Ruegeria pomeroyi DSS-3: one gene and its partner. The protein of the gene in region 1 binds, or shares a complex with, the protein of each later gene. Links are inferred from orthologs where the notes say so. Each region holds a gene or a part of one and is shown on either strand. Other genes may lie near its edges. The genes, in order: dapF and SPO_RS18160.

Region 1 (14,977 bases):
CTATACCGAGGTCTGCGCTGCCTGCCACGGCCTGAAATACGTGCCGCTGCGCACGCTGGGCGACGAGGGTGGCATCGGATGGACCGACGAACAGGTCCGCGCCTATGCCTCCGAGACCTTCTCGGTCTACGACCCGGAACTGGAAGACGATCGTCCGGCGATCCCGACCGATCACTTCCCGGCCAATACTGGCGCCGGCGCACCCGACCTTTCGCTGATGGCGAAGGCGCGGGCCGGCTTCCACGGTCCCTACGGCACCGGCGTAAACCAGCTGGTGCGCGGCATGGGCGGCCCGGAATACATCTTCTCGATCCTCACTGGCTACGAAGACCCGCCCGCCTGTGCGCCCGAGGAAATGGACGGCTATTACAACGTGGCCTTCGCCCCTGGCGGCTATCCGGACGAATGCAAGATTTTCGACGACGAAGGCGTCGAGATCGGCCGCAAGGCGCCGGGCTCTTGGATCTCCATGGCGCCGCCGATCTCGGATGAGCAGGTGGAGTTTGCAGATGGTCATGCCAACGACCTGCACCACATGTCGGCTGACGTGTCGGCCTTCCTGATGTGGGCGGCCGAGCCCAAGATGATGGCCCGCAAGCAGGCAGGTCTGGTCGGCGTGATCTTCCTGACCATTCTGGCCAGCATGCTGTACCTGACCAACAAGCGCCTCTGGGCGCCGCACAAGGGCAAGAAGCACTAAGCTGCTTTTGCACTTTGGTTTCGAAAACCCCCGCACCCCGGTGCGGGGGTTTTCTTTTGGCTTTTTTGGACGTGACTGCAGTTGCGGCGAGCGTTCAGACCCATCAGCAGGCGCTTATTTAGGCGCAGTAAGCCCCGTTCCCATGGCAGCGGGGCCGGGTGCATGGCCAGTTTCGGGACAGACGGCGGATGGTCCGCCTGTCGCAACTTCAGGAGATGTCCCATGAAACCCTTTGCCCTGATCGCCGCACTCGCCCTGGCCGCCAGTCCGGTTCTGGCCCTTGATCTCACCACCGACACCCAGCTGGGCAGCACCCCGGACGAGATCCGCACCAGCCTGAAAGACCTGGGCTACGACGTCCGCAAGATCGAGGACGAGGACGGCAAGATCGAGGCCTATGTGGTCAAGGACGGCAAGATGGCCGAGGTCTATGTCGACCCCAAGACCGGCAAGATCAGCAAGATCGAGATGGAGTGACGACGGATGGCCGGGACTCCGGGTGGGCGTGAAGGCGCCCGCGAGATTCGCGTCTGGGATCCGCTGGTGCGGCTGACGCATTGGGGGGTGGCGCTGGGCGTGCTGGTCAACAGTGCGCTGACCGATCCCGATGGTGCACTGCACGAGCAGGTCGGCTATGGCGTGCTGGCGCTGGTTGTGCTGCGGCTCTTGTGGTGTATCGTTGGGCCGAAACCGGCGCGCTTCTCCGCCTTCCCACCCAGCCCCGCTGCTGCGCTGGGGCACCTTCGGGCGATGCTGCGGGGCGAGCGCAAGGTTCACCTGTCGCATAATCCCCTGGGGGCGTTGATGGTCTATAACCTGTGGCTGACTTTGCTGGCGCTGAGCGCCACGGGCATCATGATGGGCACGGTCACGTTCTTTGGCGTCGACTGGGTCGAAGAGCTGCACGAGGCTGCCTTTGGCTGGCTGATGTTCTCGGTGGCACTGCATGTGGGCGGTGTGCTGTTTGACCAATGGCGCACCGGCGTACCGCTGGCCCGCGCGATGGTGACAGGGCGCAAGCGGATACAAGCGGAACGGCTGGACGGATGACCCCATGGCTCCGCCCCCTGATGCGGCCCGGCGACGCGGATGAGCGCCGGGCCGCGATCCTGGCCTGGATGATCGTGTTGCAGGCCCTGTGCGCCCTGTTCTTCATCGGTGATGTGCTGGCCGATCTGCGCGCCGGGAATGACGACACGGGCACCCACCTTTGGCTGGAGGGGAGCGTGGCGCTGGTTCTGTGCATCGGGCTGGGCGTGCTGATGTACGAGCTGCGCCAGTTGCTGATGCGGATGGAACGCGTCACCACCACCCTGCGCGCGGCACGAGGCGAGATGGCCGAGGTGATCGAGGGCTTCTTTGCCGATTGGGGGCTGACACCTGCGGAGCGCGATGTGGCGCTGATGATCCTCAAGGGGCTGGACAATGACAGCATTGCCACCGTCCGGGGAAGGGCTGCCGGAACTGTGCGGGCGCAATCGGCGGCGATCTATGCAAAGGCGGGGGTCGATGGGCGGACCCAGTTCCTCAGCCTGTTCATGGAAGAGCTGCTGGCTGATCCGGATTAGGGAAGGGGCGCTGCCCCTCTTGCCCTGCGGGCAATTCACCCCGGAGTATTTCTGACCAGAAAGAAGCCCAAGGGCGCTGTCACGCGGTCAGCGCGTTGCCTGAGGTGCCGGTTATCGTGGTGGTAACGATCTGGCCTTCGGGCTGGGGCGTGTCGAAATGCACTTCGGTGAATTGCTCGGTGCGGCCCATGTGCGGGCTTTCCATCAGGATGCGGTGGCTGCGGCCGACCTGTTCGGCAAGGTGCAGCGCCACGCGCCTGTCGCCTGCGGCGCGCAGGCGGGCGGCGCGCTCCTTGATGATCTTGCCGTTCACCTGGCTGGGGATTTTGGCGGCGGGCGTGCCCTCGCGCCGGGAATAGGGGAAGACATGTAGCCAGGTCAGGTGGCAGTCATCGACCAGCTTCAGCGAGTTCTCGAAATGCGCCTCGGTCTCGGTCGGGAAACCGGCGATGATATCGGCGCCGAAGGTCATCTCGGGGCGCAGGCGGCGGGCCTCTTCGGCAAAGCGGATGGCGTCGTCGCGCAGGTGGCGGCGCTTCATCCGTTTCAGGATCAGGTCGTCGCCATGTTGCAGGCTGAGATGCAGATGCGGCATCAGGCGGGGTTCGGTGGCGATGCCCTGCATCAGGTTCTCGTCCACCTCGATCGAGTCGATGGAGCTGATCCTGAGGCGCGGCAGGTCGGGCACCAGCCGCAGGATGCGCATCACCAGATCGCCCAGTTTCGGTTGTGCGGGCAGATCGGCGCCCCAGGAGGTGAGGTCGACTCCGGTCAGCACCACCTCGTTATAGCCGCGATCCACCAGCCGCTTGATCTGGTCCACCACCACGCCCGCCGGAACGCTGCGCGAATTGCCGCGGCCATAGGGAATGATGCAGAAGGTGCAGCGGTGATCGCAGCCGTTCTGCACCTGCACATAGGCGCGGGAACGGGTGCCGAAGCCGTCGATCAGGTGACCGGCGGTTTCGGTCACGCTCATGATGTCGTCGACCTGCACCGCCTCGGTCTCGCCGATGAAATCGGCGGTCATGCTCTTCCAGGTTTCGGGCCGCATCTTTTCGGTGTTGCCGATCACCGCGTCGACCTCTGCCATGGCGGTGAAAGTCTCGGGCTCGGTCTGGGCGGCGCAGCCGGTGACGATCAGCCGCGCGGTGGGGTTCTCGCGGCGCAGGCGACGGATTTCCTGACGGGCTTTGCGCACGGCCTCGGCGGTGACGGCGCAGGTGTTGACGATGACGGCATTATCCAGCCCGGCCTGGGCGGACAGTTCCTTCATCGCTTCCGTCTCATAGGCGTTGAGGCGGCAGCCGAGCGTGGTGAACTTGGGCGCGCTCATCCCAGGCTGGCCAGGAATTCGGGCGTCAGCGTGGCGCTGAACACATGCATGGTGGGGCCGGTCATCCAGACGCCGTCCTCGCGCCAGTCGATCCAGATGGTTCCGCCGTCGAGGTCGATCTGCACCTTGCGCCCCGTCAGGCCCCGGCGTGCGGCGGCCACGGCCGTGGCGCAGGAAGAGGAGCCGGAGGCCAGGGTGATGCCGACGCCACGCTCCCACACCCGCATGCGAATACGGTCGGGGCCGGTGATTTGCGCCACCTGCAGATTGGTACGCTGCGGATAGAGCGGGTGATGCTCGTAGCGCGCACCGAACTCTGCCAGCGGAATCGCCTCGGCATCCGCAACGAAAAAGGTGCAATGCGGGTTGCCCATGCCGGTGGCGGTCGGGCCACCCTCGATCGGCAGTTCCAACGTATCCATCTCTTCGGCCAGCGGGATCTCGTGCCACAAAAGTTGCGGCGCGCCCATGTTGACCGAGGTTAGCCCATCGCCCGCGTCGCGCGCATATAGATCGCCACGGTCGGTGGTCAGGTGCAACTCGGTCTTGCCGGTCTCGTCCATCAGATGCCGTGCAATACAGCGGGTGGCATTGCCACAGGCGGCCGAGGTCGAACCGTCGGCATTGTAAAACACCAGATGGGCATCGCCCTTGCCCGGCTCGATCACTGCCAGCTGATCGAAGCCCACGCCGAGATGGCGATGCGCGATTCCCCGGGCCAGCGCCCCGGTAATGCGCACCGGATGCAAGCGCGCATCGACAACGACAAAATCGTTGCCCAGCCCGTGCATCTTCATGAAGGTCATACCGGTACTCTGCTGTGTCATGGCGGGCATATAACGCTGCGGGAACACTTAATCCAGCCTGCCGCGCGGTTTCGGCAAAAAAGGGGGTTGACCCCCCTTTGCCACCTGCCTAATTAGGCCGCCTATCGGGTCGCCGGACACGCCGGAAACGAAAGCGACGCGAGGTGCAAATAAGCTCTTGAACCTCATCGGTGAATTGGCTTAGAGAGCGCCACGGGTCGAAAGACCGGACAAGAGAGTGGGCCGTTAGCTCAGTTGGTAGAGCAACTGACTTTTAATCAGTGGGTCGCAGGTTCGAATCCTGCACGGCTCACCACTTCTCATAAACTATCCTTTCCCTGCTTGGGTCTAGTGTTGGATTTGACGAACCTCTTGGGAAGGTTCGCCAAATTGCGCTTGCCATTGGGGCAGGCGATCAGTTTCTCAATCCCTGAATCGTTCATGCCTATGCGACCAGCTGCGCAATCGCCTCTCTCGTGCGATTGCCACAAATGCACCGCTGGGCAGCGATCGAGATCATGTTCAGCGGGCTGAAGGAGTGGCGACCGGCCGCAACTCGATACGATAGATGCCCAAAGGTCTTCCTCTCAGCAAGCGTGCCGGCTGCAACCGTCCTTTACCGGCCGAGAGTCCTGGTCCTGTAGCGGCCTCAATCCAGTGCCGGATATGGGCTGACACACCGGGAATGGTTGCCCCTGCCCGAACGGAAAACGGCGGCAGATCGCTCTGCCGCCGTTCTCACTTTCTGGGGCGAACTCAGTTTTGCAGTTCGGCCGGGGCCTTGTCGGCGATGTCGGTCCAGTTGGCGTTGGCCTTCACGATGAAACCGGGGACGTCCTCTTCCCACTTGGCCTGGATCTCGTCGGACAGGTTCAGGTACAGCTTGTCGTCGACGATCTTCCAGTTGTCCGGGTCGCCATCAAATTTGAAGCCCATCGCGGCGCCAAAGGCGCAGTAACCGCCATAAGCCGGCAGATAGGCTTCCGGGTTCGCCTCGAACGTCGCCTTGTTCTCGGCGTTGGCAAAGCGATAGGTAGCATCATCATAGACCGCGGTGATCTTCCAGTCGCCTTCAGTGGCTTCGCCCACGGTGAAATAGGCCACCGGGTCATAGCCTTGCAGTGCCAGACCGGTCGAGCTGGCGTTCAGGTCGACACCGGCTGCCATGGCCGAACCGGCCAGCGTCAGCGACAGGGCGACGCCGCCGATGAAGGATTTGAGAGTGTTCATTCTAAGTGCCTTTCGCGTTGTTGGGCCCTTGGCGATTGATGCGCGATAGGGTCCCTTTGATCCCGCACGGCGTAATTGCACCGTGGTGACCCCGATTTGGGTGGTGGGTCGTTCACGTTCAAAGCAACTCTTTTTGACCGGTCGTGTTGATCTGGTGAGCGGTCACGGGTCGGCCCGTGATCAGGCCTGTTTCCCCTCGGGGCGCAACTCGCTCAGAAAGGCCAGCACCTTGGCCAGTGGCATTTCGCAGGGGGCCAGGCGCGGGGCTTGGGCCAGCTCGTAGAGGTTGAGGCTGATGTAATCGGTGCCACCCAGCTCGGTCGCGACAAGCTTGATGGATCTGCCGCTCGCGTATGCGGATTTGGACACGGCATAACGCCGCCCACCGGACAGGCCGATTGTGGTGCCTAGCGGCCAGTCCCGCAATCGGGCGAGCGCAAGTTCCTGAAGGTTCAAGCCGATTTCTGACCGATCTTGGGTTCGGTGCGGGCCTTTAGCCGCGCGATATTGGCCCGGTGGCGCCAGAACACCATCAGCGTCAGAACGATGCCTAGCACAAAGCCCGCGCCCTGATCAAGAAGTACCAGCCAGAACGTCGAGCTGGCCGCCGCCACCAGTGCCCCCATGGACGAGATCCGCGTCACCGCCGCCCCCGCCAGCCAGCTCAGGCAACAGGCGACCCCGACGGGCCAGGCCAGTGCCAGCCAGAGGCCCAGAAAGGTCGCAACCCCCTTGCCGCCCTTGAACCCCAGCCAGATGGGATAGCAATGGCCGACAAACGCCGCCAGCGCCGCCACCTGCGCTGCGTCCTCTCCGGCAAAGGCGCGCGCCAGCAGCACCGCGACGGCGCCCTTGCCGCCATCTAGCAGCAAGGTCAGCGCCGCCGCCCCCTTGTTGCCGGTGCGCAGTACATTGGTGGTGCCGATATTGCCCGAGCCGATCTGGCGCAGATCCCCCATCCCCATCGCGCGGGTCAGGATCAGGCCAAAAGGGATGGACCCCAGGCCATAACCGATCACGGCCCAGAGGATCAGCATCATCGCCGGTGTGTCGAAAGCGGGCATCAGTCTCTCCGGTAAACGGCCTGTCCGGCCACATAGGTCGCCAGCACCCTACCTTGCATTCGCTGGCCGTCAAACGGGGTGTTCTGCGATTTCGATTTCAGCGTGAACCGGTCCAGCACAAAGGGCACATCCGGGTCGAACAGCACCAGATCGGCGGGCGCGCCCGCGCCCAGCCGCCCCGACGCCAGCCCCAGCCGCCGCGCCGGGTTCAGCGCCATGGCGCGGAACAGGGTGGGCAGATCCAGCTGCCCGGCATGATAGAGCCTGAGTGCCGCGGGCAGCAGCGTTTCCAGCGCCACCGCGCCGCTTGCGGCCTCTTCGAAGGGCAGCCGCTTGCTTTCCTCGTCCTGCGGTGTGTGCATGGAACTGATCGTGTCGATCAGGCCGGTGCGCACCGCCTCGATCACCGCCTGCCGGTCATCCTCGCTGCGCAGGGGCGGTTTGACCTTGAAAAAGGTGCGATAGCCCGACACATCCAGCTCGTTCAGGGTCAGATGGTGGATCGAGGTTCCGGCGGTGATGTCCAGCCCATTCTTCTTGGCGCGTTCCAGCGCGGGCAGGGCGCGTGCGGTGGTGATCTGGTCGGCGTGGTATTTCGCGCCCGTCATCTCCAGAAGGGCGATATCGCGATCCAGTCCCATCCGTTCCGCCATCGGCGAGACGGCGGGCAGGCCATAAAGCGCCGCGAACTTGCCGCTGGTGGCCGCCGCCCCCTCGCTCAGCCCCGGGTCCTGCGGATGGGCGATGACCAGCGCGCCGCAGGATTTGGCATAGGTCAGAGCGCGGGAAAACACCTTGGTATTGGTGACCACATGGTCGCAATCGGTGAAGGCCACCGCGCCTGCATCCAGCAGGAACCCGATCTCGGTCATCTCGCGGCCCTGCCGTCCCTTGGTCAGCGCCGCCATCGGCAGCACGTTGACCGGCGTATCGGCCTGTGCCCGGCGGGTGACGAATTCCAGCGCCTCGGGCGTGTCGATGGCCGGATTGGTGTCGGGCCGGGTGATGATGGTGGTGACACCGCCCGCCGCCGCCGCCTGTCCTGCCGACTTGTAGCTCTCCTTGTGGCGCTCGCCCGGCTCGCCAACCTTGACCCCGATATCGACGATACCGGGGGCCAGGCATTTGCCGCCGCAATCGAGGGTTTCGGCAGGCGGCTCCTCCAGCCCTTGCGGGCTGTCCTCGCCGGTTGCCACGATCCGGCCCCCAGTGACACGCAACCAGCCGATCCGGTCGGTGCCGGCCTCGGGATCGATCAGCCGGGCATTGGTGAAAAGGATGTTGCTCATGTCATCGCCCTTTCGATGGCGGCCTTGGTGGCGGCCGGATCCGCCTGGTACTTGATCAGGTGCTTGTCACCGCCCTTGGTAATCACCTGCACATAGCTGCCCATGGTGCGCACAATCTCGATCTGGCTGAGCGGCACGCGGGGGCCGGGCCCGCTGAGCGTGTCCTCGGAGATCTCCCAGACCACCGCCAGTTCCTCGGACGCCAGATACCAGCCGCGCAGGGCAATCGCGGCCAGACCCGCAGGGGCGCCGGTCCAGATATAGGGATTGCCCAATGCCCAGAGCACCGCCATGGCGCCGCCCATGGCGATTGCCGCCATCCACGTGTGGTTGCGCAGATAGGCCTGCCGGTCTGCAACAAAGCGGATCACAGGATCAGCCATGCGAGCCCCGCGATGATCAGTGACATGATGATGGCAAACATGGTGAAGCCGATATTGCGTGCCTTGCGCCGTGCCTCGCGCGGAGAAAGGCGGGGCGCGGAATGGGGCAGGGCGCTGGCGGTCTTTATCAGGGTGCCGGACCAATCGGTCCCGGCCTCGCGATAGGTGCCGATCAGCGTCATCACCGCGGGCAGCGGCAGGTCCAGCGCCCGCCCGCCAAAGGCCCGGCTGCGCAGCATCAGCACCCAGCCGGTGCGCGCCCGCAGCGCGGCACGGTCGAACTGGTCCTCGGGCACGCCCAACCCCTCGGCCAGATACCCGTCAAGGCCAAGTTCTTCGAGATCAGCAACCGGAAAGACCTCGACATGATCCATGTCGAGCGTCTCGACCCCAAGGAACTGCGCCACCGCGCCCGGCTCTTGCAGGAACCGCGCCTCCTCGGGCCGCATGTCGAGGGAATAGAGCCGGATCACGCCGTGTTCGGTTGCGGAAACGTCAAGCCGGGTCATGTGGCCTCTCGCAGGTTGCGGGCCAGCAGCTCCATCGCGGCCATGCGCACGGCGACACCCATTTCCACCTGTTCCTGGATCACCGAGCGGTTGATATCGTCGGCCAGTGTTCCGTCGATCTCGACCCCCCGGTTCATCGGGCCGGGATGCATCACAATGGCATCTGGCTTGGCCAGCCCCAGCTTCTCGCGATCCAGCCCGTAACGGTGGTAATACTCGCGTTCGGACGGGATGAAACCGCCATCCATCCGCTCGCGCTGAAGGCGCAGCATCATCACTACATCGACGTCCTTCAACCCCTCGCGCATGTCGTCATAGACCTCGGCGCCGAACTCGGCGAACTGGGCGGGAACCAGCGTCGGCGGGCCGATCAGGCGGATGCGGTTTTCCATCTTGCCCAGCAGGATCAGGTTCGAGCGGGCCACGCGGCTGTGCGCGATGTCACCACAGATGGCGATGTTCAGCCGGTGCAGCCGCCCCTTGGCCCGGCGGATCGTCAGCGCATCCAAGAGCGCCTGTGTCGGATGTTCGTGCCGCCCGTCGCCCGCGTTCAGCACCGCGCAATTGACCTTCTGCGCCAGCAGGTCCACAGCGCCCGAATGCGGATGCCGCACCACCAGCAGGTCGGGATGCATGGCGTTCAGCGTCATCGCGGTGTCGATCAGGGTCTCGCCCTTCTTGATCGAGCTGGCCTGCATCGACATGTTCATCACATCCGCGCCCAGCCGCTTGCCCGCCAGTTCGAAACTGGCCTGCGTCCGGGTGGAGTTTTCAAAGAACATGTTGATCTGGGTCAGCCCCGACAGCACGTCGGAATGCTTGGCCGATTGCCGGTTCAGGGCCACATAGGTCTCGGCCAGGTCCAGGATGGCGGTGATATCGGCGGGAGACAGCTGTTCGATGCCAAGCAGGTGTCGGTGGGCAAATGACATGGGCGGCTCCGGTCAGGCGATTGCGCCGCTTATAGAAAGCGTGCGGGCCGGGGGCAATACGGCCCTTCGCCTCATTCGACCGGGGCGCAGCCGCCCTCGGGCAGGCAGATCTCGCCCGGTTTGCACCATTTTCCCTGCCCGCAATCGACAGCCTTGAGTGGGACACAGCCCCGTTCGGCCGAGCATTTGAAGCCGGGGCGGCATTGCGATCCGGTCTCTTCGCACAGATACCAGCCGACACGGCTGCACCCGCCGCCGGGCAGGCATTGGGTGCCTGCCGGGCAGACCCGCCCATCCTTGCAGGGTGTGTTTATGGGGAGGTCCAGATCGCGCGTGGTGGCGGGAACGCATCTGCCGCTGGCGGTGCAGGTCATGCCGGGGCCGCAGGTCAGGCCGGTCTGGCACCTGCCTGTGTCCCTGGGCGCGCATTGGGTACCACCCGCCACACATTGCTCGAACGGGCCGCACGAGCGACCACCGCCGCAATAGGTCGCGCCCAGCGGGATGCAGTAGCCGTCCCAGGAGCAGGTCTGCGCCCCCGAACAACAGCTTGTCGCGCCACACCGCAAGGTTCCGGGCGGGCAATCGCCGGTCGCGGCGCTCGCGGAAACCGCGGCGCAGAGCCAGAGCAGAACGGACAACAGCAAGAGGTGGACGCGGGACATGACCCCATGCTCGACCCCGTCGCGCGGGCTGTCCAGCCCAATCCGCTTTCCCTTGCCGCAGGGAAGGTTAGATTGGGGGCATGGAATCGGCACTTGACCCTCATACCGCGCTGGCCCTGCTGCAATGGCAGGTCGAACTGGGCGTGACCGAGACGATCCTGGATGCGCCGCTGGATCGCTATGCGCTGCCGGAAACCGCGCCGCGCCCGCCCGCGCAGGCCGCTGCCGATCCGCGCCGCCCGGCTATGCCCGCCCCGCCCCCAAAGGCACCCGAAGTCGATCCGGCGCAAGAGGCTGTCCGCGCCGCGCGCGCGGTGGGCTCGCTTGACGCGCTGCGCACGGCATTGGCCGAGTTTGAACATTGCGAGCTGAAGCGCGGCGCCCGTAACCTGGTCTTTGCCGATGGCGTGCCCGGCGCGCGGGTGATGATCATCGGCGAGGCGCCGGGCCGCGACGAGGACCGCGAGGGGCGGCCCTTTGTCGGGCGGGCCGGACAGTTGCTGGACCGGATGCTGGCGGCGATCGGCCTCAGCCGGTCGGAAAGCGTCTATATCACCAACGTCCTGCCCTGGCGGCCCCCGCAGAACCGCGACCCGCTGCCGGTGGAAATCGGCATGATGAAACCGTTTCTGGAACGGCATGTGGCATTGGCCAAGCCCGAGGTGCTGGTGCTGATGGGCAATATCAGCTGCGAGACGGTGCTGGGCCGGCGCGGCATCACCCGGTTGCGCGGGCAATGGACCCAAGCCATGGGCCTGCCGGTGCTGCCGATGTTTCACCCGGCCTATCTGCTGCGTCAGCCGCAGATGAAGCGGCAGGCCTGGGCCGATCTGCTGGAACTTCAGGCAAAACTGAGAGAGTCGTGATGCGCATTCTGGCCTTTTCCGATCTGCACATGGCGCGCGCCCGGGCCGCCGATCTGGTCGCCGCCAGTCTTGAGGCCGATCTGGTCATCGGGGCGGGTGATTATTGCAACGGGCGTCAGGGGCTGGATCAGGCGATGGCGATGCTGGCCGGGATCATGGTGCCGCTGGTGCTGGTACCCGGCAATGCCGAAAGTGCTGATGAACTGCGCGCCGCCGCCCCCGACGGCGCCCATGTGCTGCATGGCTCTGGCGTGCGCATCGACGGGTTGCGCCTGTTCGGTCTGGGATATGGCGTGCCGCCCACCCCCTTTGGCGACTGGTCCTGTGACCTGACCGAGGGGGCGGCGGCCGAATTGCTCGACCGCTGCACAGGTGCCGATATCCTGATCACCCATTCGCCGCCCAAGGGGATCGGCGATGTGACCTCGACCGGGCTTTCGGTCGGATCAACCGAAATCCGCGACGCCATCGAACGGGTGCAGCCCAGGCTGGCGCTGTGCGGTCACATTCATGACAGTTGGGGCGCCGAGGGCATGATCGGGCGCAGCCGGGTCGTCAATCTTGGTCCCACCGTAAACTGGTTCGAGGTGCCGGCATGATCGACCCTGTCACCCTTTTGACGTTTGTTCCCGCGGCACTTGCGCTGAACCTGACACCGGGGGCCGACATGATGTTCTGCCTCGGGCAGGGGCTGCGCGCGGGTCCGCGCGCGGGCTGGGCCGCCAGCGCCGGTATCTCGGCGGGCGGCATGGTACATGTCTCGATCGCGGGACTGGGTCTGGGCGCGGCGGTGCAGGCGATGCCCTGGCTGTTCGACGTGATCCGCTGGGTCGGGGTCGCCTATCTGCTGTGGCTGGCCTGGGGCGCGCTGCGGCAGGAGTTCGGTACCTCCGAGGCGCCGATCCGGCCCGCGCGCCGCGCCTTTCGCGACGGGATGCTGGTCAACCTCACCAATCCCAAGGTGATCCTGTTCGTGCTTGCCTTTATCCCGCAGTTCATCGACCCGGCTGCCGGGCCGATCCTGGCCCAGTTCCTGGTCTTTGGCGTGGTGATCGCGATTGGCGGGTTCATCGTCAACGGCATGGTGGGGCAGTTCGCCGGGGGCTTGGGCCGTCGCCTGACCGGCGATCCGCGGCTTGGCCGCGTGCTGAGCCGTCTTACCGCCGGAATCTTCGCTGCGCTGGCGCTGCGGCTTGCCCTGTTAGAGAGGACCTGACCCCTTGTCCCGCATCGACGAAAGCCTCGATTTCATTCCGGTCCGCATCGCGGTGCTCACCGTATCCGATACCCGCTCGATCGAGGAGGACCGTTCGGGCCAGACGCTGGTCGACCGGATCGCGCGGGCGGGTCATCTGCTGGCCGACCGCCGCATCGTTCGCGACGAGCGCGCCCAGATCGCCGATCAGCTGCGGGCCTGGGTTGCAGATCCAGAGATCGACGTGATCATCTCGACCGGCGGCACCGGCCTGACCGGGCGCGATGTGACGGTCGAGGCCCATCGCGATGTTTATGAAAAAGAGATCGAGGCCTTTGCCACCGTCTTTACCCTGATCTCGATGGAAAAGATCGGCACCTCGGCGGTGCAGTCGCGCGCGACGGGGGGTGTGGCGGGGGGCACCTATCTGTTTGCACTGCCCGGCAGCCCCGGCGCCTGCAAGGATGCCTGGGATGGAATCCTGGAAAAACAGCTCGATTATCGGCACCGGCCCTGCAATTTCGTGGAAATAATGCCCAGATTGGACGAACATCTGCGACGGAAATAGCTTTGGACCCCGTTCAAGCACTTGGGGCTTGGCGATTTTCCACGTCCTGCTAGTTCTGTTACAGTGCGATCCTGAGCGAGCGGGGTGCGAAAACCGATGCGATTTCTGCGGCAGAGCCTTTTGGGCGTCTTTCTGGCCTCGGTGGCGCTTGCCCTGCTGATCTGGGCCGGTCAGCTGGTGATAGAGGCGGTACAGGCCAGGATGGCCGGTGACCGCAAGCCGCCGGCCGCGCGTGAACGGGTCTTTGCCGTCAATGTTCAACGCGCCGAATACGGTACCGTCACCCCGGTTCTCGAAGCCTTCGGTCAGATCCAAAGTCGGCGCACGCTGGAACTGCGCGCCGCGATGGGCGGGCGCGTGATCGACCTGTCGGACAATTTCGTCGAGGGCGGCACGGTCGCGATGGGCGAGGTGCTGGTGCGCATCGACCCGGCCAAGCCGCAGACCGAACTGGACCGCGCGCGATCCGACCTGATGGATGCCGAGGCCGAGGAACGCGATGCCGCAAGGGCGCTGATCCTGGCCGGTGACGAGTTGCAGGCCGCCGCGGATCAGTCGGCCTTGCGAGCCCAGGCGATGAAGCGGCAGCAGAACCTTGTCGAACGCGGTGTCGGCAGCGCCGCCGCCGCCGAGACCGCCGAACTGGCCGATGCCCAGGCCCGTCAGGCGGTGCTGGCGCGGCGCATCGCGGTGGCCCAGGCCGAAGCGCGCGTGGATCAGGCCGCGACCCGTCTGGCCCGTGCTCAACTGGCGCTGGAACAGGCCGAACGCGATCTGACTGAGACCGAGGTGACCGCCCGGTTCGACGGCACGCTCAGCGGTGTCACCCTGGTCGAGGGGCGGCTGGTGGCGGTGAACGAGAAACTGGCGGAACTGGTCGATGCCCGCGCGCTTGAGGTGGTGTTCCGCGTCTCGACCGCCCAGCATACGCGGCTGTTGGATGCGGCGGGCCGGCTGATCGGCGCGCCGGTCGAAATCGAACTGGATGTGGCCGGGGCCGATCTGACCGCCACCGGCACCATCAGCCGCGACAGCGCGGCGGCGGGCGAGGGGCAGTCGGGCCGGGTCATCTATGCCCGCCTCGATGCGGCTCCGGGATTCAAGCCCGGTGATTTCGTGACCGTCCGGGTCGAGGAACCGCCGCTGGCCGATGTGGTCCGCCTGCCGGCATCGGCGCTGGACGCAGCCGGCACGGTACTGGTTCTGGACAGTGAGGACCGGCTGGAGCAATTGCCGGTCACCCTGATCCGGCGGCAGGGTGACGCGGTCCTGATCCGGGGCGAGGGGCTGGCCGGGCGCGAGGTGGTGCTGGGCCGCACGCCGCTCTTGGGCCCCGGCATCCGGGTCCGCCCCCTGCGGGACGAGGCGCAGGCGGGCAGTCCCGATCTGTCGATGCTGGAGCTGAGTGACGAACGCCGCGCCCGGCTGGTGGCGTTGGTCGAGGCCAATGAGCGGATGCCCTCCGAAGTCAAGGCCAAGGTGCTGGGCCAGCTCGCCGAAACCCGCGTTCCCGCCAGGCTGGTGGCCCGGCTGGAAGACCGGGCCGGGGGCTGATCCGCGATGGTGCGCGGCATCCCCAGCGCGGCGGGCGGCTTGCTCAGCTATTTCACCCGGCACCGGACGGTGGCGAACCTGCTCTTGATGGTGCTGCTGGTGCTGGGTGCGGCGGCGATCCCCAACATGCGGGCGCAGTTCTTTCCCGATGTGATCGTGCAAAGCGTTTCGGTCAATGTCGAATGGGAGGGCGCGGGCCCAGAGGATGTGGACAGTGCCATCGTGCAGGTGCTGGAACCAGCGCTTCTGGCGGTCGACGGGGTGGAAAGCACCACCGCCAGTTCCCGCGAAGGGCGCGCCGATATCGAACTG
Region 2 (14,973 bases), 3.5 Mb from region 1 along the record:
GGTCACTGGCCGCACCAAAGGCGCTGAGCACCCAGGGGCGCAGGCGCATCGGGTCCTCGACAAACGTGGCTTGGGGCCAGCGCGACAGCAGATCCTCCATCGTGGCCTCGGCGCCGGCCTCGGCGGCAAAGCCGATGCCGCAGATGCCACGCTCGGTCCCCATAACCAGTGCGGGGCCAAAGGGGCTTTCGAACCAGCCCCAGTAGATGGTCAGGTCCGCGCCCTTGCGGGCATAGTCGCCGGGGCTCATCGCCTCCCACCGGACAAAGAGGTCGTGCAAGCGCCCGGTGCCGGACAGACCCACATTCTGGGCCGCCTCCAACAGGGTGAACCGTTCCTCCAGCAGCGCCTTTGCATGGCCCAGCGTCAGGTATTGCTGGTATTTCTTGGGCGAGACCCCGACCCAGCGCGAAAAGATGCGCTGGAAATGCGCGGGGCTCATGTTCATCCGGGCTGCCAGATCGTCCAGCGGCATGCTCTCGCCGCCCGCGTCGATCAGCTCGATCGCGCGGCGGATGACGCCATAGTGATAGCCCTCTTCCGTGGTCTGAACGTTCATGTCGCACCTCTTTGTCTGAACTGGAGAGTAGCGCGCGGGCGCCGTTGTCGCGACCCGGAACCTGTGCAAATATTTGTCAACTTAGTTGACGAATCAACAGGACTAGCCGAGTACTGTGGGCATGACACATGAAACCGATCAGCTTTATCAGGCGGTGCAGGCCACGCGGCCCCTTTTGCGCAACATCACGGCGGCGGTGGAGCGGGGGACTTTGCGCGAGGGCGTAACCGTCGGGCAGCGCGCCATCCTTGAAGGTCTGTCACTGACCCCCGGCGCGACGGCGCCGCAACTGGGCGCCGCGTTGCAGATGAAACGGCAGTATATCTCGCGCATCCTGCAAGAGGTGCAGCGCGCCGGGCTGATCGAGCGGCGTACCAATCCCGAGCATGCGCGGTCGCACCGCTATTGGCTGACCCCCAGGGGGGAGGCCATCATCACCGCGATTCGGGCAGACGAGATGGCAAAGCTGGCGCTTTTCTCCGAGGGGTTCTCGTCCGTCGAACTTACCGCCTATCACAAGGTGCAGCTTGCCCTAACCCGCTTCTTTGCAGATTTGGCCAAGGAGGCCTGACATGTCCTTTCTCTGGATTATCCCCGCTGGATTCGTGATCGCAGTACTCTATGTCCTGCTGGAGATCCGGAAGATCGGCACTCCAACCAAAGGGCCTGTCATCGAGCGTGCCACCCGTCCCGGAACGGCGCTGGTGGTGATCGACATGCAGAGCGATTTCACCGCGCTGCCCGTGTGGGAGGCTGCACAGCTGAACACCGCCATGGAGAACATCAGAACGGCGGTGGATGCGGCGCGGCGGACTGGAATGCCGGTGATCGCGGTCCGGCAGGTGTACAAGGCCGGGCTGGCCCGGCTGTTGAACGGCTGGTTCAATCAGGGGCGCGGCAACGCGGGGTCGCCGGGCATCGGGCTGGACCCGCGCCTGGGTCTGGCGCCCGACGTCGAGGTCGAGAAATCCATGGGAGATGCGTTTTCCGAACCCGCCTTTGTGCGATACCTGGAGGAAAACCGGATCGGCACGCTGATCCTGACGGGCTTGGATGGCTGTCATTGCGTCAAGAACACCGCGTTTGGCGCGCTGAACCGGGGCTATGCGGTGCGGATCGACCCCAAGGCGGTGCTGGCGGCCAATGACGCTGGATGGTCAAAGATGAAGCGGAACCTGACGGCAGCCGGCGCGGAAATGGGCGCGACGGCGGCCTAGTCGCTGCCTTTTCAATTGCGGGGGCTGGTCTGTCAGGGCATTAAGGCCCGGATGGCAAAGCAACTCGATTACCACACGATCCGCGAGATCTTTACCCGGTTCCAGGCCGCCGATCCCGAACCCAAGGGCGAGCTGGAGCATGTGAACGCCTATACGCTGGTGGTGGCGGTCGCGCTGAGCGCGCAGGCCACCGATGCGGGCGTGAACAAGGCCACGCGCGAGCTGTTCAAGATCGCCGACACGCCGGAAAAGATGCTGGCGCTGGGCGAAGAGGGCGTGACCGAGCATATCAAGACCATTGGCCTGTTCCGTCAGAAGGCCAAGAACGTGATCAAGCTGAGCCGCATCCTGGTCGAACAATATGGCGGCGAGGTGCCCAATTCACGCGCCGCGCTGCAATCGCTGCCCGGTGTTGGGCGCAAGACTGCCAATGTGGTGTTGAACATGTGGTGGCGCATCCCGGCGCAGGCCGTGGACACCCATATCTTTCGCGTCGGCAACCGCACCGGCATCTGTCCGGGCAAGGATGTGGACACGGTCGAACGCGCCATCGAAGACAATATCCCGGCCGATTTCCAGCAACATGCGCATCACTGGCTGATCCTGCATGGCCGTTACCATTGCAAAGCCAGAAAGCCGATGTGCGGCACCTGCCTCATCCGCGATCTGTGCCAATTCGAGGACAAGACCCTATGAAGACCTACGATGTCGTTGGCATCGGCAATGCCGTTGTCGATGTGATCTCGCAAGCCGATGACAGTTTTCTCGACCTGATGGGGATCGAGAAAGGCATCATGCAGCTGATCGAGCAGGAGCGCGGCGAGGTGCTGTATGCCTCGATGAAGGAGCGGGTGCAGACGCCGGGCGGCTCGGTCGCCAACACGATCGCGGGCGCGGGTGCGCTGGGTCTGGATACGGCATTTATCGGTCGGGTGCGCGACGATGCGCTGGGCCATTTCTATGCCGATGCGATGAACGAGGGCGGTATCGACTTTGTCAACCCGCCGGTGGCGGGGGAACTGGCGACCTCGCGCTCGATGATCTTTGTCTCGCCCGATGGCGAGCGGTCGATGAACACCTATCTGGGCATCTCGACCACGCTGAGTTCGGCGGATGTGCCACAAGAAGTGACGGGCAACGCCAAGCTGATGTTCCTCGAAGGGTACCTCTTCGACCATGACGCCGGGAAATCGGCCTTTCGCGAGGCGGCGCGGGCGACCCGCGCGGCGGGCGGCAAGGCGGGGATCGCGATTTCCGATCCCTTCTGCGTCGACCGGCATCGCGCCGATTTCCTGTCACTGATCCAGCACGATCTGGATTTCGTGATCGGCAACGAGGCCGAGATCCAGTCGCTGTTCGAGACCGACCATCTGGACGATGCGCTGATGCTGACCTCGGGCATCTGTCCGCTGGTGGTCTGCACCCGCTCGGGCGACGGGGTGACGGTGATGGACGGCACGCTGCGCATCGACGTGCCGGTGGAAAAGGTGGTGCCGGTGGATGCCACCGGCGCGGGCGACCAGTTCGCCGCGGGCTTTCTGTTCGGCATGGCGACGGGGCGCGATTACGAGACCTGCGCCCGGATCGGCAATATCTGCGCCCGCGAGGTGATCAGCCATATCGGCCCGCGCCCCGAGGCGAACATGGTCGAGCTGCTGAAGGAAAACGGGCTGCTCTGAGTTCGGGCTGGGGAGGGGCGCTGCCCCTCTTGCCCTGCGGGCAATTCACCCCGGAGTATTTCCGACCAGAAAGAAGCAGGCGTCGGGCGTCCTCAGGAGGTCCGGCTATGCCTGATCGGCGTGGCTGTTTGAGGTCTCGGCGCTGTTGAGCGCCTTGGCCAGCAGGGTGGTCAGCGCCTCCTGTTCCTCTGCCGTCAGCCCCTCGAGGAGCTGCGATTGTGTCGCCACATGGGCGGCCATCATCTCGTTGATCAGCGCCTGCCCCTTGGGCGTGAGCGCGATGATCACGCTGCGGCTGTCCTCGGGGTTCTTGCGGCGTTCGACCAGCCCGTCCTGTTCCAGCCGGTCTATCCGGTTGGTCATGGTGCCTGAGGCGACCATGGTCGTATCGAGCAGCGCGCCGGGCGACAGCGCATAAGGCGGACCCGAGCGCAGGAGCGTGGCCAGAACGTCGAACTTGGCCGGGTTGAGCCCGTATCGGCCAAAGGTTCTCTGCATCCCCTGGGTATAGGCCATGGACAACCGCGCCACCCGGCCAATCACCGCCATGGCCCGCGTGTCGAGGTCGGGGCGCTCGGCCGCCCATTGCCGGATGATAACGTCTACATGGTCCATGTTCTGGGTTATTTCGAGAATTTATCTTGACGTCAAGATAAATGATGTTATCTCGACGTCAAGATAATTAGATGAGGCCCCCAATGTCACGGACAACAGATATCGCCCTGACCGCAATCGCCCCGGCCATCTGGGGCAGCTCCTATTTCGTCACCACCCAGTTCCTGCCCGCGCATTCGCCCTTTGTCGTGGCGCTGCTGCGAGCGCTGCCGGCCGGGCTGCTCCTGATGCTGCTGGTGCGCAAATTGCCGCCGCGCGGCTGGATCGGGCGACTGCTGATCCTGGGCGCGCTGAACTTTGCGGTGTTCTGGTCGCTGCTTTTCGTCGCCGCCTATCGCCTGCCGGGCGGGGTGGCCGCGACGGTGGGCGCGGTACAGCCGCTGCTGGTGGTGTTCCTCTCGGCGGTGGCGTTGGGGACGCAGATCCGGCTGGGCGCGGTTCTGTCGGCGCTGGCGGGGATTGTCGGCGTGGCACTGTTGCTGCTGGGGCCCGAGGCGCGGCTGGACACGGTGGGGGTGCTGGCCGGGTTGGGCGGTGCGCTGTCGATGGCGGTGGGAGTGGTGCTAACCCGCAAATGGCGGCCTGATGTGCCACTGGTCACATTCACCGCCTGGCAGCTGACCGCCGGTGGCCTGCTGCTGATCCCGGTGGCCTGGCTGGCCGCGCCCGACTGGCCCGGCCTGAGCCTGACCAATCTGGCGGCGCTGGCCTGGCTTGGCCTGATCGGTGGAGCGCTGACCTATATCCTGTGGTTTCGTGGTCTGGCCCGGATCGAACCGGCGGCGGTCTCGCTGTTGGGCATCCTCAGCCCGTTGACTGCGGTGATCCTGGGCTGGCTGGCCCTGGGCGAGGCGTTGAGCCCGGTTCAGGGGTTGGGCGCGGTCATTGTGCTGGGCGCGGTCTGGATCGGGCAGCGCCCGCCGGGCGCCTCCCGCCTGTCGAACTTGGTTCAGCCCAGATGCGGGGCAAAAGCCGCAACGACACGTTCGTAGACGTCACGCTTGAATGGCACGATCTCGGCCACCAGCCGGTCGGGATCCTGCCATTTCCAACGGCTGAACTCGGGGTGGCCGGTTTCCAGGTCGATCTGATCGTCGCGGCCCAGAAAGCGGAACAGGTACCATTTCTGTTCCTGCCCGCGATAGCGCCCCTTCCAGATACGCGGGACAAGATCATGCGGCAGGTCGTAGGGCAGCCAACCGTCGGTCTCGGCGACCATCTCGACCAGATCCGCTGTCACGCCGGTCTCTTCCCACAGCTCGCGCAGGGCGGCCTCGAAGGGGTCCTCGTCCTCGTCCACCCCGCCTTGGGGCATCTGCCAGGCATCGGTATTCTGATCCATCCGCTGGCCGACAAAGACGAAACCATCGCCATTCATCAGGACCACACCCACGCAAGGGCGATAGGGGAGCGCGGCAATCTCTTCGGGAGTCATGGGGGCCCTTCCTTGATTTGCCCCTGTCTAACAAGCGACGCTACGGCGGCAAAGGGGGTGACGTCGGGTTTCGCGTGACAGGCGCGCGGGCTAGGGTGATCTTGCCCGTCAAATCCGAGGGAGAGTAATTTCGATGACTGCGTACCCACACATGCTTGCCCCGCTCGACCTGGGCTTTACCACGCTGAAGAATCGCGTGCTGATGGGCTCGATGCATACCGGGCTGGAAGAGACCAAGGACTGGAACCGGGTGGCCGAATTCTATGCCGACCGCGCGCGGGGTGGCGTGGCGCTGATGGTGACCGGCGGCATCGGTCCGAACATGGAAGGCTCTGTCCTGCCGGGGGCGTCGATGATGACCAGCGACAAGGATGTCGCGAACCATTCCATCGTCACCGCGCGGGTGCACGAGGCGGGCGGCAAGATCGCGATGCAGATCCTGCATGCGGGGCGTTATGCCTATGGGCCGAAATGCGTGGCGCCGTCGCCGGTGAAATCGCCGATCTCTCCGTTCCCGCCGACCGAGCTGGACGAGGAGGGGATCGAGAAGCAGATCACCGATATCGTCAATGCCGCAGTGCTGGCGCAGCAGGCGGGCTATGACGGGGTCGAGATCATGGGGTCGGAGGGGTATTTCCTGAACCAGTTTCTGGTCACCCATACCAACAAGCGCACCGACCGCTGGGGCGGGTCCTATGAAAACCGGATGCGTCTGCCGATCGAGGTAGTGCGCCGCACCCGCGAGGCTGTGGGTACCGATTTCATCATCATCTACCGCCTGTCGATGATCGACCTTGTCCCCAACGGCTCGACCTTTGACGAGGTGGTGCAGCTGGCGAAAGAGATCGAAAAGGCCGGGGCCACCATCATCAATACCGGTATCGGCTGGCACGAGGCGCGGATTCCGACGATTGCCACCAGCGTGCCGCGCGCGGCCTTTGCCTGGGTCACGAAAAAGCTGATGGGGCAGGTGTCGATCCCGGTCATTACCTCGAACCGGATCAACACGCCCGAAGTGGCCGAGGAGGTGCTGGCAACGGGCTGCGCTGACATGGTGTCGATGGCCCGCCCGATGCTGGCGGATGCGGATTTCGTCAACAAGGCGGCGGCGGGACAGGGCGACCGCATCGCCCCCTGCATCGCCTGCAACCAGGCCTGTCTGGACCATACGTTCAGCGGCAAGCTGACCTCGTGCCTGGTGAACCCGCGCGCCTGCCATGAAACCGAACTGGTGGTGGCGAAGGCGGCGGCACCCAAGAAGGTTGCCATCGTGGGCGCCGGTCCGGCGGGCCTGTCGACCGCGATCACCGCCGCCCAGCGCGGCCATGCGGTGACCGTGTTCGACAAGTCGGACGAGATCGGCGGCCAGCTGAACATGGCCAAGCAGGTGCCGGGCAAGGAAGAGTTCTGGGGCCTCGTGGACTGGTACCGGGTGATGCTGGCCGATCTGGGTGTGACCCTGAAACTGGGCAAGGCGGTTGGCGCCGGTGATCTGAGCGGATTTGACGAGGTGGTGATCGCCACGGGCGTCAGCCCGCGCGATCCGGCGATCCCGGGACAAGACCGGGCCAATGTGCTGAGCTATATTGACGTGCTGCGCCACAAGAAGCCGGTGGGCAAGCGGGTCGCGGTGATCGGCGCGGGCGGCATCGGGTTCGACGTGTCCGAATTCCTGCTGGAAGAGGGCCACAGCCCGACAATCGACCTGCCGCAGTGGATGAAGGAATGGGGCGTGAGCGACCCGGCCGAGCACCGCTCGGGGCTTGCGCCCGAGGGGCCGCAACCGGGCAAGCCGGAACGTGAGGTGACGCTGCTGCAGCGCAAGGCCAAGGCGCATGGCAAGGATCTGGGCAAGACAACGGGCTGGATCCACCGCGCGACGCTGAAGATGAAGGGCGTCAGTTTCGTGGGCGGCGTGAACTACGAGAAGATCGACGACGAGGGCCTGCATATCAGCTTTGGCGAGGCGCGGGAGAACCCGACGCTCATCGCCTGCGACACGGTGGTACTGTGTGCCGGTCAGATTTCCGACCGGTCGCTGGCAGATGCGCTGGAGGCCAAGGGCGTGCATTGCCACGTCATCGGCGGCGCCGATGTGGCCGCCGAGCTGGACGCCAAACGCGCAATCAACCAGGGCACCCGCCTGGCGCTGACCTTCTGATCCGGGCGGGGAGAGATTTTTCGACGAAAAATCTCCGCCTCCGGCGGGAGGATTTGGGGCGGAATGAAGGGGCAAAGCCTTTTTGCGCTTTTCAGGTCTTGTGCTAGTGTTCAGCCATTGGTTGCAAGGATTGGATTCTCATGTCGGAAAACGCGCTTTATGAACCCCTCTCAGCCAGCGATCCCCTGTTTTCGGGCTATCGCTTCCGCACCAATGATACCGGTGCTCCGCAGACCGAGGGGCTGGGCCTTGGTCTGGGCGGCGAAAACGGGTTGAAGCCGGGCGACCCGGTGGCCTTGGATCAGCACTATGTGCGCGCGGTGGCCTTTACCCGCGAGGCCGGTGGCAAGGTCAGCTGGTTCAACAGCCTGTTCAGCGCCCAGGCCAGCGGCAAGTCGGTGGGGGTGCTGCAGGAGGCGAAATCCTTTATGGTGGGCACCATCGACGGCCAACAGGTTGAAATCGGCGTTGCGGTTCTGTTGAAGATCGAGGCCAGCAGTTTCAAGTCCGAAGCGCAGGTCTCGGTGGCCAATATCGCCGCCGAGGCGCAGCTGGGCCTGTCGCGCGCCGAGATGGAGATCAGCGTGCGCGGCTTCACCGGCGCGCTGGGCGACATGCTGCCTGCGCCGAGCGAGGTCGACCTGACCTCGTACACAACCTATCTGAACGCCTTCGAGCGCATCCAGAAACATGTGTTCGGGCCCGGTGGGACGGCGCAGTATTCGCCCGTGGTGCTGGGCAAGCTGCGCACCGATGCCGGGGGCGATTGACCGCCACACGGATCGGACCGCGCCCCCTGCTGCCTATCCCGCCTGCTGCGTTGGCTGCGGCCGCTCTAGCCGTGGCGGGCACGGCTGTCCTCGGGCGCCTGATCCCGCTCGTGCATCCCGTAATCGCGGATCACACCCGCGACGCGCAGGCGGTATCCCGCAAACAGCGCCTCGCGCCCACGGGTCTGCGCGCCGCGATGGGCGGTCAGCTGGCGCCAGCGGGCAACCGCCTCTTCATCCTCCCAGAACGAGAGCGACAAGAGCTTGCCGGGATTGGTGAGGCTCTGGAACCGTTCGACCGAGATGAAGCCCGGCATATCGTCAAGCAGGGCGCGCATCCGGCCTGCGAGGTCGAGATCGGCCTCCTGTTGCCCTGGGGCGGGTTCGACCTCGAAAATGACGGCGATCATGTCTGTCCTCCATGTGGCGCCGAGGCCAGTTTGAGCCAGGTGCGGTCCTCTCGCAGAATGAACTTCTCGGATTGGGCGAAGTCGTAGTTCTGCCGCCCCAGCGGATCGGCGACGAGACGGGTGCGATAGGCCTCGTATTCGGCAAGACTGGGGATGTTGTAGATGCCATAGGCCAAGGTCGATGACCCTTCGTGCGGGGCGTAATAGCCGATCAGGTCAGCACCGCAGCGCGGGATCGCCTGTCCCCAGGTCCGGGCATAGCGCTCGAACTGGGCCCGTTTGGTCGGGTCGATGTGATAGCGGATGATACAGGTCAGCATAGGGGGTCCTTTCAACTGGACCCCCGTCCTAGGACGGGCGCGGCGCGCAATGGTTCGGCCCGGGCCGAACTGTGCGACTTACTTGACCTCGATCGTGATCACCTCGGACATGATCGGGGTGGCGTGGGGGACGTGGGTATAATCGCCCATCACCAGTTGCAGCGTGTGTTTGCCGGGGGCGAGATCGAGCGTGACCTCGGTCTGGCCCTTGCCGAAGTGGCGATGGTTGTCATCGGCGGGAAGGGCATAGGTCAGCTCTTCGGCGCCGTCGGCCCCCTGACCCATCGGCGGGCGATCTACCAGCAGATGGTGGTGGCCGGTATTCTCGGCCTCGGTCCCGGCGGGCGCGACGCCCATGCCGCTGAGGCCGAAGATCACCGTGACCGGCGAGGAGACGGTATCGCCATCGGCCAGATTTGCGAAGTAGACGCGCGCCTCGGGATTGGCGGCTGTGTCACCTCCGGCAAGGGCCGCGGTTGCCAAAAATCCGATTCCAATGGCCGTCAGTATGTTTTTCATAACCGGGTCCTCGTTGCTGAGACACTGGCCCTATTCTACGCGATGACGGGTTCGAAATCGAACACGCATTGCAAGGACACAGACTTGTGTAATGCCCCCTGGCAGCGCAAGGTCGCGCGTGTCTAAGGGGGCAGCGAGGCAAGCATGATCGCGACAATCCTGATGGGGCTGGTGCCCAGCTTTCTGATGGTTGGTCTGGGCGGCATGGTCCGGGGCCGTCTGACGCCCGGCGCCTGGCAGGGGCTGGACAAACTGAATTTCGAGATCCTGTTTCCGGCGTTGCTGTTCTTTGCCGCCTGCAACCGGCCGATTGCAGTGCAGGATGTGATCCGCATTGGCCCGGCGGTCTGGGCGGTGATGGGGCTGGCGCTGATGCTGGGCTATCTGGCCCGCCGGTTCGGGCCGGAACGGTTTCTCGATTTTGCCGGTGCGTGGCAGACCAGCTGGCGATTCAACACCGCCATGGCCTTTGTCGCAGTGCCAACGCTGCATCTGGCCGATGTCGGCCAGATGGCGGTGGCCATTGGCATGGCGGTTCCGGTGGCCAACCTGCTGGCGGTTTCGGCTTTGTCGCGGGGCGGCAACCTGTCGCTCAGGGCCACGGTGCAAAGGGTTGCCCTGAACCCGTTTCTGCTGGCCTCGGTCGCCGGGGTGGGGGTGGGCCTGTCGGGGTACAAGATCCCGGACCCGATCCTGGCTCCGGCGCAGATGCTGGCGCAAGCGGCCATTCCCATCGCCCTGCTGTCGATCGGCGCAACGATGGACTGGCGCGCCCTGACCCGGCTGGACCTGTTCAATGGTTATCTCTGTGCGGTGCGGCTGGTGCTGACCCCGGCGCTGGCTTGGCTGCTGTGCGGCCTCTTGGGGGCCGAGCCCGGTCTGGCCGCAGTAGTGATCCTGTTCGCGGCCCTTCCGACGGCGTCGGCAGCGCATGTGCTGGCCTCGGGCTTTGGTGCCGACCGCAGGCTGGTCGCCACGCTGATCGCGCAATCCACCCTGCTGAGCGCCGTGACGCTGCCCCTGTGGATCTATCTGATCGGTCTAGGTTTCCAAGGGTAGCTGCGCGTCTGTCCGGATTGTTTCCCTGTTTCCCCGCCGCAAACGATCCGCGACAAAACCCCGATATTATCCCAGCTCTGCCCCGTTCTCGCCCAGATCTGCCCGGATAAGTGATCCTCAAGCAAGATCAATCAGCCGAGGAACCGAGCATGGACCGACTGACAGAAATGGAAGCTTTTGCCAATGTCGTGGACCAGGGCGGATTCACCGATGCGGCAAAGAAGATGGGCATCTCGAAATCCGCGGTGTCCAAACATGTTTCCAGTCTCGAAGCACGCCTGGGTGCCCGGCTTCTGAACCGGACCACCCGCCGGGTGTCGCCGACCGAGATCGGCCTGGCCTATTACGACCGCGCCCGCCGGGTGCTGAACGACGCCGGAGAGGCCGATGCGCTGGTCACCTCGATGCAATCGGCGCCCTCGGGGCTGCTGAGGATCTCGGTTGCGACCGATTTCGGCGTCAATCACCTCTCGCCGGTCCTGTCGGATTTCCTGGCCGAGTTCCCGGACATCACCGTGAACATGGTGCTGAACAACCGGTATGTAGAGCTGATTTCGGAAGGGTTCGACATGGCAGTGCGGATCGGCGAGCTGGAAGACAGCACGCTGCGTGCCCGCAAGCTGACCGAGACCACCAAACGGATGATCGCCAGCCCGAAGTATTTCGAGAAATACGGCCACCCGCAAAAGATCGACGACCTGAACGAACACAAGCTGTTGCACTATTCCAGCCAGGCCTCGGGCAATGTCTGGAAGCTGACTGCGCCTTCGGGCGAGAAGCGGCAGGTCCGCACCGCCGGCTGGCTGAGCGTCAATGACGGCCAGTCGCTGTTGAACGCCGCCATTTCGGGTCTGGGGATCGCTTATCTGCCCTGCTACCTGTTCGCCGAAGCGATGGAACAGGGGCTGGTCGAGGATGCGATGCCTTCGCTGCCCGACGAGGTGCAGGGCATCTATGCGGTCTATCCGCCGGGCAGGTTCACCCAGCCCAAGGTGCGCGCCTTCATTGATTTCCTGGTCCATTCCTTTGCGGATAAGGGACCGATGAACTGGTAATTCTCCCCGCTTGCTTCCCTTGGCAAGATACCTGCCCCGCGCCCGTCGCGGGGCTTTTTCGTTGCGCTCTTCCGGGATGCGGACAAGGGCAGATCGCCAGCTCTCTTCCATTCCGTCGCATCCTGTCTAGACTGCGCGCATGCGAGGCTGGCTCAGGTCTCTGACCTGCACTGACGACAAAGGGGCGCGCCCATGAATATCCTGTTCATCATGTTCGACCAGCTGCGCTGGGATTACCTCAGCTGTTACGGCCACAAGACCCTGAACACGCCCCATATCGACCGGTTGGCGGCAAAGGGAGTGCGGTTTGACCGCGCCTATATCCAATCACCGATCTGCGGCTCGTCCCGGATGAGCACCTATACCGGGCGCTATGTGCATTCGCACGGGGCCAGCTGGAACGGCATCCCGCTCAAGGTGGGCGAGATGACCATGGGCGATCACCTGCGCGCCGCCGGCATGGGCTGCTGGCTGGTGGGCAAGACCCATATGCGCGCGGACGAGGAAGGTATGGCCCGGCTGGGGCTGGAGCCGGATTCGCTGATCGGGGCGCGGGTGGCCGAATGCGGGTTCGACGTGTTCGAGCGCGACGACGGCATGCTGCCCGAGGGGCCGGATGGCTATTACGACCCCGATGGCGCCAAGGAATACAACAAGTTCCTCCGCGCCAAGGGCTATGAGAGCGACAACCCCTGGCACGACTTTGCCAATTCCGGGCTGGACGACGAGGGCAATGTGCAATCGGGCTGGTTCCTCAAAAACGCGACCCGCCCCGCCAATATCGCCGAAGAGGATAGCGAGACCCCCTATCTGACCTCCCGCGCGATGGAGTTCATCGAGCAACAGACCGGCCCGTGGTGCTGTCACCTGAGCTATATCAAACCGCACTGGCCCTATATCGTGCCCGAACCCTATGCCAGCATGTTTGGCCCCGAACATGTGCAGGACGTGGTGCGCAGCGACAGCGAGCGGCAGAACGCCCATCCCCTGTTCAAGGCCTTCATGGACACCAAGGTGGGCGAGGCCTTCTCCCGGCAAGAGGTGCGCGATGCGGTGATCCCCGCCTATATGGGGCTGATCAAACAGGCCGACGACCAGATGGGGCGGCTTTTCAAATGGCTCGAGGACACCGGGCGCATGCAGGACACGATGATTGTCCTGACCTCGGATCATGGCGATTTCCTGGGCGATCACTGGATGGGGGAAAAGACCTTTTTCCACGATGCCTCGACCCGGGTGCCGCTGATCATCTATGACCCGCGCCCCGAGGCCGACGCGACCCGGGGCAGCGTCTGCGACGCGCTGGTCGAAAGCATCGACCTGGCGCCGACATTCGTCGAGGCGGCAGGCGGAAAACCGGCGATGCATATCCTCGAAGGGGAAAGCCTGATCCCGATCCTGCACGGCGCGCGCGACCATACGCTGCGCGATCATGTGATCTGCGAATACGATTTCTCGGCCTCACCGATTGCGCATCTGAACGACATCTCGGTGCGGCAGGCGGTGATGTTCATGGTGGCGGACAAGAACTGGAAGCTGATCCATTTCGAGGCCGACCCGCGCCCCATGCTGTTCGACCTGAAGAACGACCCGCAGGAACTGGTCGATCTGGGCGGCGACCCGGCCCATGCCGATGTGATAGCCGGGATGTATGACAAGCTGTTCCGCTGGACCCGCCGCCAGTCGCAACGCACCACTCGCAGCGAGGAACAGCTGATCGCCATGCGCACCAAATCCCGCAAACGCGGGATCGTGCTGGGCATCTATGACGAGAACGAGACGCCGCTGGAACTGACCGTGAAATACCGCGACCGCAAGGCAAGGCCCTACAAGGACTATCTGAAGGGGTGAGAGCTGCGCTAGCGTCCATTCACGGGCGTAGGCTTCCCAATAGGAACAAGGTATTCGAAACCCCAACCCTCAATTTCGGTTCTTTCAAAGCTGTCTTTGCGCATCGCCTTGAACAGCGCAGAAACACGGTTATGAACGTCTTCTGGCCCAAGCGCGTTCATATCCATAGTCGATGCCTCCTGAACCATTGGCAGCTCTTTCAAAACTCGATCAGATGCGACAAGCAGCAACTCACATTTGATGCGGTCGTACGCTCGACGAGTTTCATCTGTTCTAAATTCGACGTGATCAAAAAGAGCCTCTAGAAACCGTTGGTATACACTTCGACGGCGTTCATTGAGAGACTCTCGACGATCCACGCGCTTTTGATTCCATAAGCTACTGCGCCGCCGACTATTGCGATCAAAGCTGTTACTATTGGAACCCAAGAAGCAATCACCGACTAAGCCCACCATGCAGGTTCGGCATATCCAGCGCGGCAAAGCCGTAGTGGCGCAGCCAGCGCAGGTCTGAATCGAAGAATGCGCGCAGGTCGGGGATGCCGTATTTCAGCATCGCCAGACGGTCGATGCCGATGCCGAATGCAAAGCCCTGATAGACATCCGGGTCGATGCCGCCGGCGGCAATCACCTTGGGGTGCACCATGCCGCTCCCGAGGATCTCCAACCAGTCGTCGCCCTCGCCGATCTTCAGCTGGCCGCCTTCCCAGGAACAGCGGATGTCGACCTCAGCCGAGGGTTCGGTGAAGGGGAAATGCGAGGCGCGGAACCGCAGCTCGACATCATCCACCTCGAAGAAGGCCTTGACGAATTCCTCGAGCGTCCATTTCAGGTTCGCCATCGAGATATCGCGGTCCAGCGCCAGGCCTTCGACCTGGTGGAACATCGGCGTATGGGTCTGGTCGTAATCGGCGCGATAGACACCGCCCGGACAGATCACGCGCAGCGGTGCGCCCATTTTCTCCATCGAGCGGATCTGCACCGGCGAGGTATGGGTGCGCAGCACATGCGGCGGGCGATTGTCGCCCTCGGCGCGGTGCATGTAGAACGTGTCCATCTCGGCCCGCGCGGGGTGGTGGCCGGGGATGTTGAGCGCGTCGAAATTGTACCAGTCGGTGTCGATGCGCGGCCCTTCGGCAACCGAGAAGCCCATTTCGGCAAAGATCGCGGTCAGCTCCTCGCGGGCCTGGCTGATCGGGTGCAGCGTGCCCTGGCGGCGGTTGCGCGCGGGCAGCGTCACGTCCAGCCATTCGCTGCGCAGACGCTCGTCGAGCGCGGCATCGGCCAGCGCCGCCTTCTTGGCGGCCAGCGCAGAGTTGATCTC

The links.
Region 2: the proteins of dapF (region 1) and SPO_RS18160 are in contact, whole or in part, in a solved structure (PDB 5YGU), measured with the Escherichia coli proteins. The link is inferred for Ruegeria pomeroyi DSS-3 from one-to-one orthologs.

What each region holds. Positions count from the first base shown.
Region 1 is NC_003911.12:290,284-305,260, forward strand. Bases 2,521-5,450 are described here. They hold dapF (diaminopimelate epimerase), read right to left. Parts: upstream 4,441-5,450; coding sequence 3,601-4,440; downstream 2,521-3,600. Other genes in these bases: mtaB (tRNA (N(6)-L-threonylcarbamoyladenosine(37)-C(2))-methylthiotransferase MtaB), read right to left, coding at 2,521-3,604; SPO_RS01425 (YHS domain-containing (seleno)protein), read right to left, coding at 5,167-5,450. Outside these bases: SPO_RS01390 (cytochrome c1), read left to right, coding at 1-700; SPO_RS01395 (PepSY domain-containing protein), read left to right, coding at 923-1,177; SPO_RS01400 (cytochrome b/b6 domain-containing protein), read left to right, coding at 1,184-1,750; SPO_RS01405 (helix-turn-helix transcriptional regulator), read left to right, coding at 1,747-2,268; more of mtaB, read right to left, coding at 2,348-2,520; more of SPO_RS01425, read right to left, coding at 5,451-5,640; SPO_RS01430 (hypothetical protein), read right to left, coding at 5,821-6,096; glycerol-3-phosphate 1-O-acyltransferase PlsY, read right to left, coding at 6,093-6,704; pyrC (dihydroorotase), read right to left, coding at 6,704-7,993; SPO_RS01445 (hypothetical protein), read right to left, coding at 7,990-8,376; SPO_RS01450 (hypothetical protein), read right to left, coding at 8,361-8,885; SPO_RS01455 (aspartate carbamoyltransferase catalytic subunit), read right to left, coding at 8,882-9,817; SPO_RS01460 (hypothetical protein), read right to left, coding at 9,889-10,482; SPO_RS01465 (uracil-DNA glycosylase), read left to right, coding at 10,563-11,348; SPO_RS01470 (metallophosphoesterase family protein), read left to right, coding at 11,348-11,947; SPO_RS01475 (LysE family translocator), read left to right, coding at 11,944-12,564; and 3 more genes. UniProt on the Escherichia coli protein: Involved in the succinylase branch of the L-lysine biosynthesis and in the biosynthesis of the pentapeptide incorporated in the peptidoglycan moiety. Catalyzes the stereoinversion of LL-2,6-diaminopimelate (L,L-DAP) to meso-diaminopimelate (meso-DAP).
Region 2 is NC_003911.12:3,787,583-3,802,555, forward strand. The notes cover bases 3,763-6,688. They hold SPO_RS18160 (RNA pyrophosphohydrolase), read right to left. Parts: upstream 5,506-6,688; coding sequence 5,020-5,505; downstream 3,763-5,019. Other genes in these bases: SPO_RS18150 (MarR family winged helix-turn-helix transcriptional regulator), read right to left, coding at 3,763-4,070; SPO_RS18155 (EamA family transporter), read left to right, coding at 4,154-5,062; SPO_RS18165 (NADPH-dependent 2,4-dienoyl-CoA reductase), read left to right, coding at 5,639-6,688. Outside these bases: SPO_RS18125 (methylated-DNA--[protein]-cysteine S-methyltransferase), read right to left, coding at 1-559; SPO_RS18130 (MarR family winged helix-turn-helix transcriptional regulator), read left to right, coding at 681-1,130; SPO_RS18135 (cysteine hydrolase), read left to right, coding at 1,132-1,776; nth (endonuclease III), read left to right, coding at 1,828-2,472; SPO_RS18145 (adenosine kinase), read left to right, coding at 2,469-3,455; more of SPO_RS18150, read right to left, coding at 3,561-3,762; more of SPO_RS18165, read left to right, coding at 6,689-7,666; SPO_RS18170 (hypothetical protein), read left to right, coding at 7,807-8,436; SPO_RS18175 (antibiotic biosynthesis monooxygenase family protein), read right to left, coding at 8,502-8,846; SPO_RS18180 (NIPSNAP family protein), read right to left, coding at 8,843-9,166; SPO_RS18185 (DUF4399 domain-containing protein), read right to left, coding at 9,245-9,685; SPO_RS18190 (AEC family transporter), read left to right, coding at 9,830-10,744; SPO_RS18195 (LysR family transcriptional regulator), read left to right, coding at 10,894-11,799; SPO_RS18200 (sulfatase-like hydrolase/transferase), read left to right, coding at 11,992-13,650; SPO_RS22955 (hypothetical protein), read right to left, coding at 13,659-14,105; pheS (phenylalanine--tRNA ligase subunit alpha), read right to left, coding at 14,086-14,973. UniProt on the Escherichia coli protein: Master regulator of 5'-end-dependent mRNA decay.